3 regions of the Rhizobium sp. SU303 genome follow, and region 3 is predicted to be linked to each of the others. Evidence: predicted binding sites of a transcription regulator. Region 3 holds the regulator's gene; each other region holds the start of a gene.
What was found. The regulator PhoB, encoded in region 3, activates phosphate uptake and scavenging genes when phosphate is short. The targets are predictions, from matches to a motif close to TGTCATNNANCTGTCAT.

Region 1 (5,280 bases), 2.2 Mb from region 3:
CTGCTGCTGCTCTCCTGTGTTTCGCCTCGCCACATGCTCGGCACCGGATGGATCAGTTGGCGCTTTCCGATCATGACGGCGCTCGTCGCCATGGCGATGGTGTGCCCCTTCGCCAATCTGACGCGCCGGCAGGCGATGCTGCTGGCGCTCATCATCAATCTCGCGGTCTTCGGCCGCACCGGCTGGGTCGGCTGGAACTGGTGGCTGGCACAGAAGGATGTTGCCGCCGTCGAGACTGTGCTTAAAAAGGTGCCGGCCGGCGCAGCCGTGCTGCCTCTGGGCCATGAACCTGAGACAGTGAGCGGTCTTGCTCACTCCAACCGGCATTTTGCCTGGGGGTTGGATACTTTCCGGCACCTGCCGACACTCGCCGTGCCCTTGTCGCATGCTTTCGTGCCGACGCTCTTCACGGCAAAAGGCAAGCAGCCGTTATCCGTTCTGTCGTCATGGTCTGAGATCGCGGTTCCCGAGGGCAATCTGCTGTCGACCGGCGTGCTTTCATGCCCGGCAATGATGCAGGAATATAGAAACTTTACGCCTTATCTGTCGGATTGGCGTAGGCGTTTCGATTTCGTCCTCGTCGCCAATGCCGATATCCCCGACCGCTATGTCGGCACCTTGATGCCGGCGGGCCTGATGCTGGTCGAAGATGCGGGTTTCGCGAAGCTATACGCGATCGAGAAGACGATGCCGGCGGAGCCTCTGTCGATCCCCGCGGGTTGCATGAGGGCGTCATAGACTGCGGCTCTTCGCGGATCAGCCGGGAAATTTCAGCGCCTTGTCGGCACGGCACTTGGCAAGCGGAAGCTGAAATCCTCAGCACTCTTGTAGACGTCGCTGTCGGACTGCGCGAGAGCGCTTGAGCCGCCAAGGAGGATTGCTCCGAGCAGGAGAAGAGCTGCTGAAAGGCGTGACATCGGAGCCTCCGGGCAAGTGGTATAGCGCGACATTATGCGATCACCGAGGATTCGCGCCTATCCAATTCTGGTGTTTCATCGCGGTTTCCCGTATTAAAAAAATCTATCCAGGCTTCTTGACGACCTGATCGGTTTATCGCATAAACCTCACGAACCGTACCGTACGGTACGTATATGGGAGCCATGACCGTGTCCGTCGATACCGCAGAGCCGAGCGAATTTTCGCCGCGCCAGAACGCCGTTCTGGAGCAGGCGCTGCAGTTGCTTGTCGATGGCGGCGAGAAGGCGCTGACGACCTCGGGTGTGGCGCGAGCCGCCAATTGCTCGAAGGAAAGCCTCTACAAGTGGTTCGGCGATCGCGACGGGCTGCTGTCGGCGATGATCGCCTATCAGGCCAGCAAGGTGCGCACCTTCGAGCGCAACGGCGAGCGGCTGACGGCGGCGAGCCTGCACGACCATGTCGTCATTTTTGCGCGTGACCTGCTGGAGGTGCTTGCCGGCGACGTCTCGCTGGCGCTCAACCGGCTGGCGATCGGGCAGTCGAACCGCGACGGCTCGAAACTCGGCAAACTGCTGCTCGAGCGCGGCCGTCGCCAGATCGACCGGCGCGCCATGGCGCTGATCGATGCCGGCAAAAGGGCAGGGCTCCTGCGTTTTGCCGATGCCGACGAGGCTTATCACACGCTTTACGGCCTTGTTGTCTCCGACCTGCATGTGCGCATGCTGCTCGGCGAACCAGGCCTCAAGGATACCGCACGCCAGGCGGAGAGGGCGGTCACCGCCTTCCTCAGGCTTTATGGCACGGACAAGGTTCTGGCGGAGATGCCGGTTCTCGGCTGATTCCGCTTTAATGACAGTCAACAAGACAAGCAAAGGGAAGGAACTTCAAATGCGCGTCTACTACGATCGTGATGCCGATCTCAACCTCATCAAGGCCAAGAAGGTCGCCGTCATCGGCTATGGTTCGCAGGGCCGTGCCCATGCGCTGAACCTCAAGGACAGCGGCGCCCAGAACGTCGTCATCGCACTCAAGGCCGGTTCGCCGACCGTCAAGAAGGCCGAAGCCGATGGCTTCAAGGTCATGACGGTTGCCGAAGCTGCCGCCTGGGCCGACCTGATGATGATGGCGACCCCGGACGAACTGCAGGCCGACATCTACAAGGCCGACATCGCCGGCAACATCCGCGATGGCGCAGCCATCGCCTTCGCTCACGGCCTCAACGTTCACTTCGGCCTCATCGAGCCGAAGGCTTCGGTCGACGTCGTCATGATCGCACCGAAGGGCCCGGGCCACACGGTTCGCGGCGAATACCAGAAGGGCGGCGGCGTTCCCTGCCTCGTTGCCGTTCACCAGAACGCTTCCGGCAATGCGCTTGAACTCGCTCTCTCCTACGCCTGCGGCGTCGGCGGCGGCCGTTCGGGCATCATCGAAACCAACTTCCGCGAAGAGTGCGAAACCGACCTCTTCGGCGAACAGGTCGTTCTCTGCGGCGGTCTCGTCGAACTCATCCGCGCCGGTTTCGAAACGCTCACCGAAGCCGGTTACGCGCCTGAGATGGCCTATTTCGAGTGCCTGCACGAAGTGAAGCTCATCGTCGACCTGATCTATGAAGGCGGCATCGCCAACATGAACTACTCAATCTCCAACACGGCCGAGTGGGGCGAATATGTCTCCGGTCCGCGCATCATCACTGCCGAGACCAAGGCCGAAATGAAGCGCGTCCTCAAGGACATCCAGACCGGCAAGTTCACGTCCGATTGGATGCAGGAATACCGCGCCGGCGGCTCGCGCTTCAAGGGCATCCGCCGCCTGAACGACAGCCATCCGATCGAAGAAGTCGGCGCCAAGCTGCGCGGCATGATGCCCTGGATCGGCAAGAACAAACTGGTCGACAAGTCGGTCAACTAAGCGATTTTCCGCGCCGCATCGAACCTGGTTCATGCGGCGCGCTTTGCGAGGCGGCTAGGCTTGATGCCTCTCTGCGACACGAGAGGCCTCCCTGGGCATGGCCAAGCATCTGGTGGACCTGAGGGGTCGCAGACCCGGCATAGGGACCGGTCAAGGCGCGCTCGAAAGCCTCATTCGTGTCGGAGAGCTCATCGAGCGATCCATTGTCTCATCTTCATGACGCAGGAATCATAGGGCGGAGGCAACGTGCCGACTACGGCAATGTCTGGTCTTGGCCTTCATTGAGCCGTGTCGCTGCTGCCTGAGAGAGGGAACAGCATCCCCAAGACGTTTCTGTCGCAAAACCGTAATATCGCGCCTTTAGGTTTAGAATGGATCTAAAACAAGACAATTTGACACCAGTTTTAAACCGTGGAGGTATTGGATGAACGAGCATCTTTCCCAGAGGATTTTCCCGACGACTCAGCTCGAAGACGCGGATGGTGACGGCCACAACACCAGCGCCAATCCGACGATGGGTGAAATCATCGGCAAGCGTTTTTCACGCCGCAATTTTCTGCAGGGCTCACTTGCCGTTTCCGCCATTGCAGCCACGGTAAGCCCGATCGCGCTGATGAGCGCGGACGAGGCGCGCGCTGCAGACAATAAAGGCTCTGCCTTCAACTTCTCCGAAGTGGAGGCCGGCGTCGATGACAAGCATCATATCGCTGAAGGTTATGATGCCGATATTCTGCTGCGCTGGGGCGATGCGGTGCTGCCGGGTGCCCCGCAATTCGATCCGGCGAAGCAGACGGCCGATGCACAGAGCAAGCAGTTCGGCTACAACAACGATTATGTCGGCTTCATTCCGCTCGAAGGATCCAGCGAGCACGGCCTGCTCGTCGTCAATCATGAATACACGAACCCGCACCTGATGTTCCCCGGCCTCGTCCAGGTGGTCGACGGCAAGATCAAGCAGGGCGCGCTCAGCAAGGAACAGGTGGATGTCGAGATGGCGGCCCATGGCGGCACCATCGTCGAGATCCGCAAGACGGGTGGCAAGTGGCAGGTCGTCACCGACGGCAAGTACAATCGCCGCATCACCGCCAACACACCTATGGAAATCACCGGCCCCGCCGCCGGAAACGACCGCTTGAAGACCAGTGCCGACGCGACCGGCACCCGCGCCATCGGCACGATCAACAACTGCGCCGGCGGCGTCACGCCCTGGGGCACCTACATCATGGCGGAAGAGAATTTTCACGGCTATTTCTCCGGTGCGCTGCCGGAAGGTCATAAGGAAGCCCCGAACTATAAGCGTTACGGCGTTCCGGAAGGCGCCTACGAGTGGGCCAATTTCTACGACCGCTTCGATCTTTCCAAAGAGCCGAACGAGCCGAACCGTTTCGGCTGGATCGTCGAAGTCGACGTCATGGACCCGGCGTCGGTGCCGAAGAAGCGAACCGCGCTCGGCCGCACCAAACACGAGGGCGCCGAGTCGATCGTCGCCAAGAACGGCAAAGTCGTCTTCTATCTCGGCGACGACGAGCGCTTCGACTATGTCTACAAGTTCGTGACATCAGCAGCGTTCAGCCTGAATGATCGCGCCGCCAATATGAACCTGCTCGACAGCGGCACGCTCCATGTCGCCAAGTTCAATGAGGACGGCACCATGCAGTGGCTGCCGCTGGTCTTTGGCCAAGGCCCGCTGACGGCAGAAAACGGCTTCACCAGCCAGGCCGATGTGCTGATCGAATGTCGTCGCGCCGGTGACGCGCTCGGCGCCACCAAGATGGACCGCCCGGAAGACGTCCAGCCGAACAGCGTCAACGGCAAGGTCTATGTCATGCTGACCAACAACACCCGCCGCAAGGCCGACCAGGTGGATGCCGCAAATCCGCGCGCGGAAAACGCCTTCGGCCACATCATCGAGATCTCTGAAAACGACGGCGATTTCACTGCCACATCGGGCAAGTGGGAAGTGCTCCTGAAGTGCGGCGATCCCTCGGTTGCGGCCGTCGGTGCGACCTTTTCAACCGAGACGACCAAGAACGGCTGGTTCGGCATGCCCGACAACTGCGCCGTCGATGCTGCCGGCCGCCTCTGGGTTTCGACCGACGGCAACAACAACAAGGCCACCGGCCGCACCGACGGTCTGTGGGCCGTCGATACGGAAGGGGCGGCGCGCGCCACCTCGAAACTGTTCTTCCGCGTGCCGGTCGGCGCCGAAATGTGCGGCCCGCTCTTCACACCGGATGACGAAACCGCCTTCGTCGCTGTGCAGCATCCTGGCGATGGCGGCGAGGACTGGCCAGGCCATGGCCGCCCGTCCTATTACGAGGATCTTTCGACCCGCTGGCCGGACTTCAAGCCCGACATGCCAGTGCGGCCTGCGGTCGTCGCCATCACCAAGGTTGGCGGCGGCAAGATTGCGGTCTGACGACAGGAACGCGGAGGCTGCCACCTCGCTGTAAA
Region 2 (5,280 bases), 1.9 Mb from region 3:
AAAGCATCGTGCCCCAGGGCGTGATGCCGCCGTTGCAATTCGAGATCGTGCCGAAGACGACGGTGCCGGTCGGATCGGCCTTGGTCTTCAGACGGTCGTCGCCGGCGGCGGGACCGGAGATGTCGATTTCGGTGCTCATGTGGACGCGGCGATTGTATTTGCCGTCCTTGACGATCGCCCATTTGCCGTCCGTCTTCTTCACTTCGAAGATCGAGACGCCGAGGGCGGCCATGATGGCGCGGATCTGGTTATCCGTCAGCTTCTCGCGATAGTTTTCGTCCGTCAGGCCGGGAAACATCAGGAAAGGCGTTGCATATTCATGGCTGACCACCATCAGCCCATGGTCGGAGCTCTTCTCGCCCCAGGGCAGCGGCAGAAACTGCGTGAAGTCGTTGTTGTAGCCGAACTGTCGCTCGGCCGCCTTACCATCCAGCGTTGCAATGTCGAATTCCGGGCTGTCGGAGAAAAGTGCATCGCCCCAACGTGCCAGGATCTGGCGCTCATAGCCCTCCGGCCAGTGGTCGGCGGTATCGCGCACGCGCCTGAGTTCCGGAAATGTCAGGCTGGAGCCGGCAGCCTCGGCATGCGCGGTTCCGAGCGCCGGCGAAAGTGCCGCAGCGCCCATCGCTGCGAGAAAGCCATTGAGCACGCTGCGGCGGCGAACGCCCTCTTCGAGAATGGCGCCGTAACTTGGCGCGAATGTATGGCGCCGCGTGGGGCGCGCCCTTGTCTTCTGGCGGTCAGACATCAGTATCTCCGATCGAAATATCGTTTGATTTCAGTGAATTGATGAAATGCAATTGCGCCCTGCGAGCCATCGGTTTTTGTAACAAGCCGAGGCGAAGGATTGATGACGGGCGGCCTGCAGTGCCTGACCCTGGATATTTCCGGATCGTACCAAGCAAGTTGAGCCTCCTGTCAGGAGGGGCTCTGGGGACTTTTCCCGTTGACGCCTTGGGAAGCCCTGATAATTTGACCGGGCAGTAAAAATATGGGCGTGAAGCCCCGGGAAAGGGCCGTCAGCGGCCAGGAGAACAGCATGTCCAATCGCCTCAATGCACCGAACGATCTTCGCGCCTTCTGGATGCCGTTTACGGCAAATCGCCAGTTCAAGAAGGAGCCGCGTTTGTTCGTCGGCGCCAAGGACATGTACTATACGACCCATGACGGTCGTCAGGTGCTGGACGGCACGGCTGGCCTCTGGTGCGTCAATGCCGGCCACTGCCGCCCGAAGATCACCGAGGCGATCCGCGAGCAGGCCGGCGAACTCGATTACGCGCCGGCCTTCCAGCTCGGCCATCCCAAGGCCTTCGAACTGGCGAACCGCCTGGTCGACATTGCCCCTGAAGGCCTGAACCACGTCCTCTACACCAACTCCGGTTCCGAATCCGTCGAGACGGCGCTCAAGGTGGCGCTTGCCTATCACCGCGTGAAGGGCAATGGATCACGCTTCCGCCTGATCGGCCGCGAGCGTGGCTATCACGGCGTCAATTTCGGCGGCATCTCCGTCGGCGGCATCGTCACCAACCGCAAGATGTTCGGCACGCTTCTGACCGGCGTCGATCACATGCCGCACACCCACCAGCCCGGCAAGAACAACTTTACCCGCGGCGAGCCCGAGCATGGCGGCGACATCGCCACCGAGCTCGAGCGGATCGTCACCCTGCATGACGCCTCCACCGTCGCTGCCGTCATCGTCGAGCCGGTGGCGGGCTCCACCGGCGTCTTGATCCCACCGAAGGGCTACCTGCAGAAGCTGCGCGAGATTTGCACCAAACACGGCATCCTTCTGATCTTCGACGAGGTCATCACCGGCTTCGGCCGCCTCGGCGCCCCCTTTGCCGCGCAATATTACGACGTCAAGCCCGACATGATCACCGCCGCCAAGGGACTGACCAACGGCGTCATTCCGATGGGCGCCGTCTTTGTCACCTCCGAGATTCATGATGCCTTCATGAACGGCCCGGAGCACATGATCGAGTTCTTCCACGGCTATACCTATTCCGGCAACCCGATTGCCTCCGCCGCCGCCCTCGCCACGCTCGACACCTACAAGGAAGAGGGGCTGCTGACACGCGCCGCCGAGCTTTCCGACTATTGGGCCGACGCGCTGCATTCGCTGAAGGACTGCCCCAATGTCATCGACATCAGGAACACCGGCCTGATCGGCGCCATCGAGCTCGACCCGATCGCCGGCGAGCCCACCAAGCGCGCCTTCACCGCTTTCCTGAAAGCCTATGAAAGCGGCCTGCTGATCCGCACCACCGGCGATATCATCGCGCTCTCCCCGCCGCTGATCATCGAGAAGCACCACATCGACGAGCTCTTCGGCAAGCTGCGGACGATCCTCCAGAACAACATTTGAGAAAGCTCTAAAGACTTCCGGCATCAGGGCCTGCGGCGGATAATTCCTTAAATCGGATTCGATTTAAGGACAAAATTATGCAGCAATTCAAAGCGTTACAGCGCCGCGCATCTGAATAGACGCGCGGCGCTGTAAATCCACGCAGGCCCTTTGTTGGGGAGACCGATAGGCCTCAGGTCACGGCGGCCACCGAAAGGCAGAGGGCGAATTTCTTCAGGAGCCGGCGATCGAATTGCCCTTCACTGCCAAGCATCCATTTCAGTGCCTGGCTCGCACTCCATGGCGCCTTGTACGGCCGCACGGAGGTCATGGCGTCATAGACGTCGCAAATCGCAGCAAGACGCGCATGGAAGCTGACCTGCGCTTCGGAAAGCCTGCGGGGGTAGCCCTTGCCGTCGATACGCTCATGATGGTTGAGGCAGACGTCGAGAACGATCTCCGACATGCCTTCCTGGCGTGACAGGATTGCGTGCCCCTTTTCCGGATGATCGCGGATCATCTTGATCTCGTTCTCGTCCAGGCGCCCTTCCTTGTTGAGTATCTCGAGCGGAATTTCCAGCTTGCCGACGTCGTGCAGCAATCCTGCCGTGCCGAGCATCTGCACGGTCGTCTCGTCAAGTCCGAGATGACGGCCGAAAAGGATCATCAGCGCACTCACCGAAAGCGAATGCAGAAACGTCACTTCGTCCTTGGTTTTCAGACGCGTAACGCTCAGAAAGACAGTGGGATTGTCATCCATCGACTTGGAGACCGAGGAAATCACCGGCGCCACCTGATCGAAGCTGATACCATCGCCATGCTGGAGCCGGCCGAAAACGCTTTCCAGGACCTGCACGGATTTCTGGATGGTCTCGCGTGCCGCCTTCGTGTCGATCTCGATATTGCCGCCTGGCAGACCGTCGATGTCGAGGCCTCTGCTGGTGTTGATGATAACACCTTCAATGCCGCTCTTGCGAAGCTTCAGGGCATCGACTTCACGGCGCAGCAGAAATCTTCGCTTGGACAGAAGAGGGTCCTGCCATGCACCCTCGATCGCCTCCACAAACATTCCGTTGCGCACCTGTCTGGCTTCGATACGCTTGAGCATCCAGATCTCTGTTCCTGAAATATCTCTCTGTTTATTATCGACCGTTCTTTTGCATCGCAGCAATATATGCACGAACAATGATTCTACTCTAATTGGTAGAATCAAGTGTTAATCTCGAAACCGAATTCGACTATTCAGAAAGACGAAGAGTTTCGCGAAATTCGGCAGGTTCATCGGCACCGCGCAGACGCGGGTAAAGCACCCTCCGGAAATCTGCAGACGGCGCCACGATCGACGATTTTGGATTATTTCGCGCCGGATCGGCTCGATTTTCGTTTCATTTTGTTATCAACTTGCGGAATCTCACCAAAATTCTTAAAAATCTTGCCGTTGCACCCATTCGAGCCAAATATGGCCGGAGGGCGCATCGATCGCGCCGATATCGATCGTCCTTGGCACGGCCTGGGGGCTGTTGAACGATCCGGAAAATCCGGCGCGGCACCTCATCGCGGGTCGAATGACCCCATCCAAGGAGACAGACAATGACCCTCAAAACATTGACGGCGACCCTCGTCGCGTCGCTCGCCTTTGCCCCGCTTGCCCATGCCGATATCACCATCGGCCTGATCGCGCCGCTGACCGGCCCCGTCGCCGCCTACGGCGACCAAGTGAAGAACGGCGCTCAGACAGCCGTCGACGAGATCAACAAGAAGGGCGGAATTCTTGGCGAGAAGGTCGTCCTCGAACTGGCCGACGATGCCGGCGAACCGAAACAGGGCGTTTCCGCCGCCAACAAGGTCGTCGGCGACGGCATCCGCTTCGTCGTCGGCCCGGTGACATCGGGCGTCGCCATTCCCGTTTCGGACGTGCTTGCTGAAAACGGCGTGCTGATGGTCACTCCGACCGCGACGGCCCCCGACTTGACCAAGCGCGGTCTGACCAACGTGCTGCGCACCTGCGGCCGCGACGATCAGCAGGCCGAAGTCGCCGCCAAATATGTGCTGAAGAATTTCAAGGACAAGCGCGTCGCCATCGTCAACGACAAGGGCGCCTACGGTAAGGGCCTCGCCGATGCCTTCAAGGCGACGCTGAACGCCGGCGGCATCACCGAAGTCATCAACGACGCGATCACGCCTGGTGACAAGGATTTCAGTGCGCTCACTACTCGCATCAAGTCCGAGAAGGTCGACGTGGTCTATTTCGGCGGCTACCACCCGGAAGGCGGCCTGCTGGCCCGCCAGCTGCATGACCTCGCCGCCAACGCGACGATCATCGGCGGCGACGGACTCTCCAACACCGAATTCTGGGCAATCGGCACGGATGCGGCAGCAGGCACGATCTTCACCAACGCTTCGGACGCCACCAAGAGCCCGGATTCCAAAGCCGCAGCCGACGCGCTCGCCGCCAAGAACATCCCCGCCGAAGCCTTCACGCTAAACGCTTATGCCGCCGTCGAAGTGTTGAAGGCCGGCATTGAGAAGGCCGGCAGCGCCGAGGATGCGGAAGCCGTCGCGACTGCGCTGAAAGGCGGCGAAGAGATCCCCACCGCCATCGGCAAGGTCACCTACGGCGAGACCGGCGATCTCACCTCGCAGAGCTTCTCGCTCTACAAATGGGAAGCCGGCAAGATCGTCGCCGCAGAGTAATCGACAGCTTTTATAAACGAGGATCGGGCGCCCCACGGCGCTCGATTTGCATTTTGGGAATGGTTGCCGATCAGTCGGGCTTCTCATTGTCCTTAGGCAGGTAACTTTCCAGTGTTGGATGTTTAATGAGCACCATCGGTTGACGATAAGTCCAACTGGGTTTTGGGTTTGAAATTCGCGCGTAGAAACTGGCGACCACAACGCGCTTAAGGTCTTCATCGGAAGCAACACTTCCAGTCGAC
Region 3 (5,280 bases):
GACAGCACCTTGGCGGTGTCGCCGATCGTCTCGGCGCGTCCGAGCTGCATCTCGGTGCCCGAGAGGAACAGCGTTTCGCCGCCGAGCTGGCGCATACCGACATCGAAGGAGACGCGGGTGCGCGTCGACGGCTTCTCGAAGATCATCGCCAGCATCTTGCCGGCGAGCGGTTTATCACCCGTGCCTGCCTTGAAGGCCTGCTTGCGGGCGAGCGCATCGTTCATGATGGTTCTGAGATCGGCTGACGTGACCGCCGAAAGATCGAGGAAATGTTTAGGGCTCATATCGTCTTCTTACCTGTGCTGCGCCCGAAGGCGGCAATCTCTTCAAGCCGTCTTCTTGACCTTGGAGGCGCGAATGCTCTCGGCGGCGCGTTCGACGCGGGCAAGGCCCTCGCGGGCTTCCTCGGCGGTGACCACGAGCGGCGGAAGAAGGCGGATGACATTATCGCCGGCAGGCACGCCGAGCAGATGGGCGGCGCGGATCGCCTGCAGCAGCTCGGCTGAGGGAACGGCAGCCTTAATGCCGAGCAACAGCCCCTCGCCGCGCACATCTTCGATCACATCGGGATAACGATCCTTCAGCGAGGCGAGGCCCTGGCGGAAGACCAGTGCTACGTCGCGCACCTGCTGGAGGAAGCCATCGGCAAGGATGATGTCGAGCACGGCGCTGCCGACGGCCATGGCGAGCGGATTGCCGCCATAGGTCGAGCCATGCGTGCCGGCCTTCATGCCGGAGGCGGCCTCGGCGGTTGCGAGGCAGGCGCCGAGCGGGAAACCGCCGCCGATGCCCTTGGCAACAGCCATGATGTCGGGGGTGACGCCCGACCATTCATGAGCGAAGAGCTTGCCGGTGCGGCCGACGCCGGTCTGGACCTCGTCGAGGATCAACAGCAGGCCGTTCTCGTCGCAGATCTGGCGAAGCGCCTTCATGAACTCAGGTGTGGCAGGACGGACGCCGCCCTCGCCCTGCACGGGCTCGATGAGGATGCCGGCGGTCGCCTCGGTGATCGCGGCGCGGACCGCTTCGATGTCGCCGAAAGCCACCTGATCGAAACCCGGCGCCTTGGGACCGAAACCTTCGAGATATTTTTCCTGGCCGCCGGCGGCGATCGTCGCCAGCGTCCGTCCGTGGAAGGCGCCTTCGAAGGTGATGATATGGAAACGCTCGGGATGGCCCTTGGAAAACTGGTAGCGGCGCGCCGTCTTGATCGCGCATTCGAGCGCCTCGGCGCCCGAATTGGTGAAGAACACCTTGTCGGCGAAGGTGGCGTCCGTCAGCCGTTTTGCCAGACGCTCCTGGCCGGGGATCTCATAGATGTTCGACAGGTGCCAGACCTTGTCGGCCTGCTCCTTCAGTGCGCCGACCACATGCGGATTGCTGTGGCCGACTGACGTGACGGCGACGCCGGCGCCGAAATCGAGATATCGCTCGCCAGTCTCGGTGATCAGCCATACGCCCTCGCCTCGCTCGAACCGCAGCGGGGCACGAGAATAGGTGTCATAAAGCGGCGCGGCTTCAGCCATGGCGCGATCTCCATCAAAGTTGGCGGGCAATGACTCCGGCTAAGGAAACCATGCCCGAAAAATTAAAAATGCCGCCTTGCGGCGGCGACTGGCACTATTTCCTTTTCGCGCTGCAATGTCAACAAAACGGCGCCCTTAGCGTATGCAGCACAGGTGTACAGCGGCGTTTTCAGTCTTCAACAGGCATTATTGCAGAAATGCCACGCAGGGGCAGCAAGTTGGGGAAAACTACGAATTCGATTCATCCGGATTCATGCGACTCTTGTCACGGAGTCAGCCTCACACTAGGTTAAAGATCAATTACTAGACTGCATGCGGCGGAACTAGTCACCAAAATTGATCAAGCGTTTCTTGTTTCGGAGCTCCCGGGACAACGGTGAGGGATTCTGCCATCACCAACGCAAAAGGTGGAGACAGGGCATGAACTGGACAGACGAGCGGGTCGAGAAACTCAAGAAGCTTTGGGCCGAAGGACTGAGCGCCAGCCAGATTGCTGCGCAGCTTGGCGGGGTCAGCAGAAACGCGGTCATCGGCAAAGTGCACCGGTTGTGCCTTCCCGGCCGTGCCAAGGCCGGCGGCACCAACACTGCGGCGCGAACGCCGAAGCGCAACACATCGGCGCCGCGCGCACCGAACTACACCTCCCGGATCACGACCCGCACCGTCACCCGCCAGCAGGGCGCGACGATGCTGAAGGAAGAGATCGAGATCGAAACGATCGAGGAAATGGAATACGTGCCGAGAGGCAACGTGGTCGTGCCGATTTCGCGCCGCCTCGGCCTGACGGAACTGACCGAACGCACCTGCAAGTGGCCGGTCGGCGATCCGCTGAAGGACGACTTCCATTTCTGCGGCTGCGAATCCCCCGACAATTCGCCTTATTGCGGCTATCACCAGAAGCTCGCCTACCAGCCGGTCAACGAACGCCGCCGGGCAGCAGCGCGGGCAAGCTGAACGACAACCATCGTCAGAATGCAGAAAACGGGCCGAGTGGCCCGTTTTTTTATGCGCGTGGATGGAAGCGCTCGGGCATCCGAATTGCTTGTAAGGTTTCCTCCGTTATGCTCGGCCTTGTGCCGAGCATCTGACCACCCCAACTACTTTTGCCAAAAATCCTTTATTTTCAAATGCTTAATTTGGCGTGCGCAGATCCTCGGCACAAGGCCGAGGATCACGTCGCAGGTTCTGCCAGGGTTTTGTCAGCAGGCTCAGATGGAAGCCCTCAGGCTTCCATCGAATAACCGGCGCCGCGGACGGTGCGGATGACGTCCTGCATGTTGGAAAAATTCAGCGCCTTGCGCAGGCGCCCGACATGGACGTCGACGGTGCGCTCGTCGACATAGATATCGTGGCCCCAGACGCCATCGAGAAGCTGCGAGCGGGAGAAGACCCGGCCCGGCGACGACATCAGGAATTCCAGCAGGCGGAATTCGGTGGGGCCGAGGCGGACTTCGCGGCTCTTGCGATGGACGCGATGGGTTTCGCGGTCGAGCTCGATATCGCCGCATTTCAGCACCGTCGACAGCACCTCGGGACGCGCGCGGCGCAGCATCGCCTTGACGCGGGCAACGAGCTCGGGGGTCGAGAAGGGCTTGACGACATAATCGTCGGCACCCGTCGACAATCCGCGGACACGCTCGCTCTCCTCGCCGCGCGCCGTCAGCATGATGATCGGCAGTCGCTCGGTTTCCGGCCGCATGCGCAGGCGCCGGCAGAGCTCGATGCCGGAGACGCCCGGCAGCATCCAATCGAGGATGAGAAGATCGGGCGTGCGCTCCTGGAGCCTCATTTCGGCTTCGTCGCCACGAAGGATGGTATCGACCTCGAAGCCTTCCGCTTCGAGATTGTAGCGAAGAAGCACGCTGAGGGCTTCCTCGTCTTCAACAACTGCAACTCTCGGGATCATGCGTGTCGGTCTCCTCGCGCATCATCCTTAAATCAGGGGTGATTTAAGCAATTCATCCTGCGCAAATTCAGAAATTGGCTGCGACCTCTTTGCGCGCCCCGGACGGGCGCGCACGCAACTAATTGTGCGGGCGGTTATTCCGTGACCGCACCGACGGTGTTGGCGCTGTCGTCCTTCGGACGATCGCCTTCCGGCTGTGCGCCTGTCGTCATGTAAAAGATCGTCTCGGCGATGTTGGTGGCATGGTCGCCGATGCGCTCGATATTCTTGGCGCAGAAGAGAAGATGCGTGCAGCTGGTGATGTTGCGCGGATCTTCCATCATATAGGTCAGAAGTTCGCGGAACAGCGAGGTGTACATCGCGTCGATCTCGTTGTCGCGTTCACGGATCGCATTCGCCTTGTCGGCTGAACGATTGGTGTAGACATCGAGTACTTCCTTGAGCTGGACGAGCGCCAGCTCGGACAGATGCTCGAGGCCGCGGGCGAGCTTACGGGGAACGCCGGTGCTTTGGACGGCGATGACGCGCTTGGCGGTGTTTTTGCCGAGGTCGCCGACGCGTTCGAGATCGGCGGCGATGCGGATCGAACCCATGATTTCACGCAGGTCCGAGGCCATCGGCTGACGGCGGGCGATGGTGACGATCGCCTTGTCGCCGATTTCGCGTTCGGCGTGATCGAGGATCACATCGTCGGATATGACCTTCTGCGCCAGTGCGGTATCGCCGTTGACGAGGGCGCGGACGGCTTCGCTGACCATCTGCTCGGCCAGGCCGCCCATTTCGGAAATCCGCCTGGACAGGAACTTCAGATCATCATCGTAGGCAGAAAAAATATGTGTCGATGCCATGGGGCTTTATCCTCGAATAACGGGAAGGCTTGGTGTCGCCAAAATCAACCGAAGCGACCCATGATGTAGTCCTGGGTGCGCGGATCGTCGGGATTGGTGAACATCTTGTCGGTGTCGTTCTCCTCGACGAGATTGCCGAGGTGGAACATGGCGGTGCGCTGCGAGACACGCGCGGCCTGCTGCATGGAGTGGGTGACGATGACGATCGTGTAGTTCTCGCGCAGCTCGTGGATCAGTTCCTCGACCTTGGCGGTGGCGATCGGATCGAGCGCCGAGCAGGGCTCGTCCATCAGGATGACTTCAGGGCTGACGGCGACGGCACGCGCAATGCAGAGGCGCTGCTGCTGACCGCCCGACAGGCCGGTGCCGGATTCATGCACGCGGTCCTTGACCTCGTTCCAGAGGCCGGCGCGCTGCAGGCTGGTCTCGACGATCTGGTCGAGATCGGCCTTCGACTTGGCAAGGCCATGGATGCGCGGGCCGTAGGAGACGTTTTCATAGATCGTCTTCGGGAACGGGTTCGGCTTCTGGAAGACCATGCCGACGCGGGCGCGAAGCTCGACGACGTCAATATCGGGATCATAGACATCGTCGGTATCAAGCGTGATCTTGCCGGTGACGCGGCAGCCGTCGATCGTATCGTTCATGCGGTTGAGGCACCGCAGGAAGGTCGACTTGCCGCAGCCGGACGGGCCGATCAGAGCGGTTACGGTGTTTTCGCGGACGTTCAGGTTCACATCGAAAAGCGCGCGCTTCTCGCCGTAGTATACCGAGACATCCTTTCCGATCATCTTATAAGGGACGTTGCTCATCTTCTGATCCAGCGCCTTTTCAACTGCAGCTTCCGTCAACATGTTCATGATCTTGTAACTCCGTTTACCAGCGGCGCTCGAAGCGACGACGCAAGAGGATGGCGCCCATGTTCATGACGATCAGGAACAGGAGCAGGACGATGATGGCACCCGAAGTACGCTCAACGAAGGCACGTTCGGCCTCGTTG

Region 1: RlegSU303_RS14800 (PhoX family protein) is a predicted target of PhoB. The motif match lies at 3,161-3,177, and genes of this name have one in related genera.
Region 2: RlegSU303_RS16565 (PhoX family protein) is a predicted target of PhoB. The motif match lies at 840-856, and genes of this name have one in related genera.

The regions. Positions count from the first base shown of each region.
Region 1 covers NZ_CP088095.1:2,939,803-2,945,082, reverse strand. The annotation lists gene RlegSU303_RS14820 (hypothetical protein) at 1-738, shown strand, start outside; gene RlegSU303_RS14815 (hypothetical protein) at 771-917, opposite strand; gene RlegSU303_RS14810 (TetR/AcrR family transcriptional regulator) at 1,092-1,757, shown strand; gene ilvC (ketol-acid reductoisomerase) at 1,807-2,826, shown strand; gene RlegSU303_RS14800 (PhoX family protein) at 3,251-5,245, shown strand.
Region 2 covers NZ_CP088095.1:3,302,663-3,307,942, forward strand. The annotation lists gene RlegSU303_RS16565 (PhoX family protein) at 1-748, opposite strand, end outside; gene RlegSU303_RS16570 (aspartate aminotransferase family protein) at 1,040-2,365, shown strand; gene RlegSU303_RS16575 (HD-GYP domain-containing protein) at 2,538-3,452, opposite strand; gene RlegSU303_RS16580 (hypothetical protein) at 3,558-3,938, shown strand; gene RlegSU303_RS16585 (branched-chain amino acid ABC transporter substrate-binding protein) at 3,935-5,038, shown strand; gene RlegSU303_RS16590 (hypothetical protein) at 5,109-5,280, opposite strand, start outside.
Region 3 covers NZ_CP088095.1:176,492-181,771, reverse strand. The annotation lists gene argF (ornithine carbamoyltransferase) at 1-284, opposite strand, end outside; gene RlegSU303_RS00905 (aspartate aminotransferase family protein) at 327-1,526, opposite strand; gene RlegSU303_RS00900 (GcrA family cell cycle regulator) at 1,947-2,480, shown strand; gene phoB (phosphate regulon transcriptional regulator PhoB) at 2,749-3,432, opposite strand; gene phoU (phosphate signaling complex protein PhoU) at 3,567-4,280, opposite strand; gene pstB (phosphate ABC transporter ATP-binding protein PstB) at 4,325-5,140, opposite strand; gene pstA (phosphate ABC transporter permease PstA) at 5,157-5,280, opposite strand, start outside.